Regions from separate parts of the Lysinibacillus sp. FW12 genome, predicted to be linked through region 1. Evidence: predicted binding sites of a transcription regulator. Region 1 holds the regulator's gene; the other holds the start of a gene.
The links. Region 1 encodes CtsR, which represses protease genes until heat stress. Its sites were predicted from a motif close to ATGGTCAATAAAGGTCAAACA; they were not measured.

Region 2: a site for CtsR is predicted at 1,724-1,744, ahead of clpP (ATP-dependent Clp endopeptidase proteolytic subunit ClpP). Genes of this name have one in related genera too.

What each region holds. Positions count from the first base shown of each region.
Region 1 is NZ_CP139094.1:253,228-256,444, reverse strand. Features, by position in the region: gene SJW71_RS01300 (protein arginine kinase) at 1-798, opposite strand, end outside; gene SJW71_RS01295 (UvrB/UvrC motif-containing protein) at 795-1,337, opposite strand; gene SJW71_RS01290 (CtsR family transcriptional regulator) at 1,351-1,821, opposite strand; gene SJW71_RS01285 (DUF4870 domain-containing protein) at 2,089-2,394, opposite strand; gene SJW71_RS01280 (class I SAM-dependent methyltransferase) at 2,515-3,201, shown strand.
Region 2 is NZ_CP139094.1:929,738-932,954, forward strand. Features, by position in the region: gene whiA (DNA-binding protein WhiA) at 1-422, shown strand, start outside; gene SJW71_RS04785 (HPr family phosphocarrier protein) at 536-793, shown strand; gene clpP (ATP-dependent Clp endopeptidase proteolytic subunit ClpP) at 1,048-1,638, opposite strand; tRNA gene SJW71_RS04795 (tRNA-Arg) at 1,945-2,019, shown strand; gene SJW71_RS04800 (basic amino acid ABC transporter substrate-binding protein) at 2,515-3,217, shown strand, end outside.

The DNA of each region.
Region 1 (3,217 bases):
TAGAGCAAGCTCCGCTTTTTCCATCAATTTACTTCTTGCATGTCGTTCTTTCTGAATAATCTTTTCAGCGACACTTTGGATATCTGCTAAAATGTCCTCTTCTGTCTTACCAAGAGTAATTTGGTTAGACACTTGATAAACATTGCCTAAATTTTCGCTGCCTTCTCCGTATATACCTCTTACAGTCATGCCTAAGCGTGTCATAGCATTAATAATTTGATTCATTTGTCCCGTTAAGGTTAGGGCAGGTAAATGCATCATGACGGATGCTCGGAGACCCGTACCAATATTCGTCGGACAACTTGTTAAATAGCCAAATGTATCTCGGAAGGCGTAAGGTAATACCTTCTCTAGAATACGATCAATTTTATTTGCTTGTTCATAAGCACTTTGAAGTTGAAAACTTGCTGTCATACATTGAATGCGCAAATGATCTTCTTCATTCACCATAATGCTAACGGATTCATCTTCAGAAAGTAGGATAGAGCCCACTTGTTCTTTTTTAGCTAATTGCGGACTAATTAAGTGCTTTTCGACAAGAATTTGACGCTGCAAAGGTGTTAAATCCTTTATAGCAAAATAAGCATAATCATTTTGAAGCGTTGGGCTATCACTTACTGCATGTGTAACTGCCTGCTCCACTTGCAATGCTTCATTCTCTGAGAATGCCAGCGGAAAACGATAACCATCTAAATTTCGAGCAAGGCGAATACGTGTACTAATGACAATATCTGAATAATCATCCTCGATATGCATCCAAGATGGCGTCGCACGCTCTAAAAATGATTCAATCATCATGTCACATCACCACCTTCAAATTGCAGCTGCTTCTCTAACTCTTTGACTTCATCTCGAAGCTTAGCCGCCTCTTCAAATTGTTCTTCATCAACAGCCGATTTCATACGCTTACGAATATCCTCAATTTGCTTTTTAATTACATACACATTACTGCGAGCGCCAGGCATTTTTCCGATGTGTTGGGGTCCTGCCTGGATGCGATTAAAGAGCTTTGGTAAATGCTCACTAAATGTGTCATAACAGCTTGGGCATCCAAATTTCCCTTCTTTTAAAAATTGTTTATACGAAAATCCACATTGTGGGCATGTTTGCTGTTGTGGTTGTACTTGTTGTTTTTCTCCAACCTTTTGCCACGTTGGTGAGCCAAACCAGTTTGATAATAACTGTTGTATAGAAACTGGCTCTTGTTTAAATTCTGCATGAAATGGATGGAACTGTGAGGCGCAGACGTCACAATAATGGTGCTCCACCTTTTGCCCATTTTGAACTTGTGTTACTGTAACTGTTGCATTACGTTGTTTACAATGTTCGCATATCATTCCCATCACCTCACTATTTTTGCTGTTCATATTTGATTGTTGTCAGCATCGCTCGCAATATTTTTGATCGAATGGTATCTCTTAGAGGGAGATGTAAATCGATCGTTGAGCGATCAATTGCTGCTAACATTAATTTCGCTTCTCGTTTTGAAATTACCTGCTCATCGATAAGCCGATATATTAAATCCTCTGCCATCGTTTGTGAGGCTCCACCTTCAATTTGCCTGAGAACATCATCGATTAAATCAATCTGTGAATTCGCGCGGACACGTAAAATTCGAATGTATCCACCACCACCACGTTTGCTCTCAACAAGGTAACCTCGCTCGGCAGTAAATCTTGTATTAATGACATAATTTATTTGTGATGGGACACATTGAAATTTATCAGCAATCTCACTACGTTTAATTTCAATATGCCCTTCTCCACCTAATTCAAGTACTTGCTTTAAGTAACCTTCTATGATGTCTGATATATTACGCATTTTAGGAATACACCTCGCTTGCTTCACTGACTTTGACTATCTTTGACTTTCTTTGAGTATATTATACAAAACGCTTGAAAATAATTGCAATGATTTCGCCCATAGAAAATGAAAAGTACTGAAATTGGCTATTTTATGCTCTTGAAACTAGCTCTTTTTTTATCATATCTGTTCGGTTTTCTATTTCCTCATACACTTAATGTACCCTTATTAGCCATAGAAAAAACGCAAGCATATGCAACTAGCATATACTTGCGTTTATAAAATTTATACCCAACGTCCAACTATTGGATAACGCCAAGGTTCATCAGACAGTGCTTTAACGATACCGATAATCGGTACAACAAATAGCATAATGCCGAAAATAAGTAAAAACGGTAATCCAATAAGGACAAAGCTTAAAACAACAGAAATAGCAATTAAAACTCCCATAACGATTTGGAATAGCAATGCTTGAATGGAAATTGCTTTCACTTCCTCATCAGAACTAATTAAGAAGAAAATAATGGGTACTAACCATGGCGCAAAAAATGCACTAGCGTGTATGATTACTTTAGACCATTTACTCTCCATATATATCAACCCTTTCTTATCCTTTGTTTATGTTTTATGTACTTCTATTTACGGAACTATACCCGTAATAGTTTCACATTGAATTGGATTTTTAAAAATTTTTTTGGAAGGCAGTGATGCATGATGGAATTTAACAATACTTTAGCAAATGAATATGAAAAAGGTATTCGTCGTACTTTACCAAGCTATGATGCAATGCTTCGTTTAATACAAACCTTTTATCATTCTACATTGCCTGAAAAGGCTGAGATATTAATCGTAGGTTCAGGAAGCGGCAACGAGATTTTACAACTTGCAGAAGGCAGACCCTTTTGGTCATTTACTGGCATTGATCCCTCAGAATCCATGCTCAAAATAGCTAAAGAACGTTTAAAATCACTAACCAATAGGATGTCATACCATCAAGGAACAATACTAGATACTCAGTTATCTACTGAAAATTATGATGCAGCCAGCCTAGTACTCGTCCTTCATTTTATTCAGGATTATGAGGATAAGCTATCGACATTGAAAGAAATAGCAAAACATTTAAAACCCGGTGCCCCCTTTGTCATTGTCTCAAAATATGGTGAACCCGGTTCGATCGAAACAGAGCTTCAATTTGATTTATGGCGTTCCTATTGGTTACAACATACAAAGCTTTCGGTATCCGATGTAGCAGAAATGGAAAAATCCATTCGCTCCCTTTCCTTTATGCGAGAAGAAGATATTGTGACATTGTTACAGAAAGCGGGTTTTATAAAACCTAGTAGATTTTTTGCCACTACTTTGTTTGGTGGATGGGTATGCTTTAAAGAGGAGCATTAAATAAATATTTTGTAGT
Region 2 (3,217 bases), 680 kb from region 1:
AACGGAAAAAAGGTTTTGTGACGTATTTAAAGGAAGCAGAAAAAATTTCAGATTTCCTTAATATTGTTGGTGCCCACCAGGCTATGATGAAGTTTGAAGATGTTCGGATATTGCGAGATATGCGCAATAGTGTCAACCGTATTGTAAACTGTGAAACAGCCAATTTAAATAAGACCATAGGTGCAGCATTACGGCAAGTGGAGAATATTCGATTTATTGAAAATTCGATTGGCCTTGATCAACTGCCAGAGAAGCTTCGTGAAATAGCACGTCTACGTGTAGAATACCAAGATGTTACGTTAAAAGAGCTTGGTGAAATGGTTTCCAGTGGAACGGTTAGTAAATCAGGCGTTAACCATCGATTAAGAAAAATTGACGAAATTGCGGAAGCATTAAGACGCGGTGAAAAAATAGGTGGTTAAGTTTTCATACTTTTCAGGTATGAATGTCATGCGTAATCGCTTATTGTTCTTTTGCTAGTAAGTAAGGTAAGATAAAACTAATAGATGAACGGTAGTGAAGGGGAGTTTTGAGAATGATTGAGAGAAGAGTCCAGGTCAAATTAAAATTAGGACTACAAGCTAGACAAGCAGCACTATTTGTGCAAGAAGCAAATCGTTTTAGTGCTGATATCTTTCTAGAAAAAGATGAGAAAAAAGTAAATGCGAAATCCATTATGGGTGTCATGAGTCTAGCTGTCGCTAAAGGTACCGAAGTTACTTTAAGCAGTGAAGGCAACGATGCCGAGCAAGCGGTTACAGCATTGGCAACACTTATCGAAAAAGAAGATTAAACATTTGTAATATTATCGAACATAAAGGCACCACAGAGCAATTCTGTGGTGCCTTCATGTTGTTGAATAAATGTTCCGTTCCGCCCGCGTCCTTTCCCCAGAGGGTACGTTCGCTCCTTATCTCATTTGTGACGTTGATCCTCTAGGAGTAACGCTTAAAATGAGTAGGGAGAACATTATCACCTTTCACAAAAAAATTTATTTTTCAACACAATAAAGGCATCACAGAGCAAATCTGTGATGCCTTCTGTTTTTTATTTATTATCGCTACGATGCATAATATGGTCGATTAAACCGTATTCTTTAGCTCGCTCAGCAGTCATGAAGTTATCACGATCTGTGTCTCTTGCAATGACTTCAAGTGGTTGACCAGTGCGTTCAGATAAAATGCCGTTTAATTTTTCACGTAAGAATAAAATACGTTTAGCAGCAATTTCAATTTCCGTCGCTTGACCTTGTGCACCACCTAGTGGTTGGTGAATCATGACTTCTGCATTTGGTAATGCAAAACGTTTACCAGGTTCCCCAGCAGCAAGTAAGAATGCTCCCATTGACGCAGCCATACCAATACAAATTGTTTGAACCTGTGGCTTAATAATTTGCATTGTGTCGTAGATAGCCATACCAGCCGTAATTGATCCACCTGGTGAATTGATGTAAAGAGAGATATCTTTATCTGGATCTTCTGCTTGTAGGAAAAGAAGCTGTGCGACAATAGAGTTAGCTACATTGTCATCAATAGCACTTCCTAAAAGGATAATACGGTCTTTAAGCAGACGTGAGTAAATATCGTATGCACGTTCACCACGACTTGTTTGTTCAATAACTGTAGGAATTAAATTCATGTTAAATCCTCCTTAAAAAACTAAATTCGAATACCTTTGCTGAAATTTCCATTGTTATTTCAGCTGTATCCTTATCATACACATTATAGTCAGGGAAGGTCAAATATTAACCCTGCTAAAGTGAAATTAAAAAAAATATATTGTTTTTGCATTCTATGGTTGTATTTTGTGAGATACGTTTGTATAATAGTTAAGGTTATAAGTTTAAAGTACAGGACACTATTTTGCAGGTATGCTTCAAAAATGAGGATTATCTACATCATGCTTTTCGTAAGCCTAGAGTGAGTACTTTTTTTTTGTGCTTTTGCCCTCGTGGTGTAATGGATAACACGTAAGATTCCGGTTCTTGCACTGGGGGTTCGATTCCCTCCGAGGGCGCCATTTTACTGATTATAGATATACTTGTTATAGCTCGTCTCCTAATAAGTAGTTTAGCAGCCTGCTTAGTGGAGATAGAGAGGAAAAAGTAAGGGAATACTGTCCTAGTTGGCATTATTCCCCTATTTGTTCCTTTCAAACCTTCAAAAAAGCAACAACTCCAAATTATTTTTTAGTGAACATACTGTACGTGGACTAGTCATAGTCAAAAAAAGAATCCTTTCTGAGGGGATTCTTTTTTTTGCCAAAATTTATCGAAAATTGGCATCGTTTATATTGTATATATATTAGTTTTAGGTTTGATTTCTTGTTATTTATACATATTTTATCTAATTATATGCATTTAATATAAATTTATATGAAAAAATATTTAGTTTTATGTGAAAAGTTGTTGTCTAATTACTATAATGTTAATATAATTGACCTAATAGTCTAACATTTCCGAATTGCGAAAAATAATACGCATTTCGGAATATTATCGAAACAGGGGGAAAAACAATGAAAAAAACAGGATGGATGTTATTGATGATGATAGCAGCTTTAACATTAGCACTTGCAGGTTGCGGAACAAAAGATGATGCATCCTCAGGTAGTACACCTTCAGAAGATGGCGGAGATGGGAAGAAAGTATATAAAGTAGGTACAGAGGCTACTTTTGCACCATTTGAATCTGTTGACGATTCAGGGAAAATTGTAGGGATTGATGTCGATATTTTACAAGCTATTGCGGATGAAATGGATTTTGAGGTTGAATGGAATAATATTGGTTGGGAGCCTGTTTTCCAAACAATTAAAAATGGCGAAACAGATATCGGTGCTTCTGGGATCACAATCACGGAAGAGCGTAAAGAATCATTTGATTTTACAGAACCATACTATGAATCTCAATTACTAATCGTTGTGAAAGAAGATTCAAAGATTAAGTCATTAGAAGAACTAAAAGATAAAAAGGTATCCGTTCAAATTAATGCTACTGGTCATATGGCAGCGAAAAAGTTACAAGGTGAAGCAAGTACAAATATTATGGCTTTTGAAAGTCAGCCAATCGCTATTCAAGAGATGTTAAATGGAAACGTTGATGCAGCTATTGGAGATAATGCAGTAGTTTATGAATATATTAAAGCTCATCCAGATCAAAAACTAAAAGTAATTGAAGATGATGCATTCGAAAAAGAATACTATGGCTTTATGGTTCAAAAGG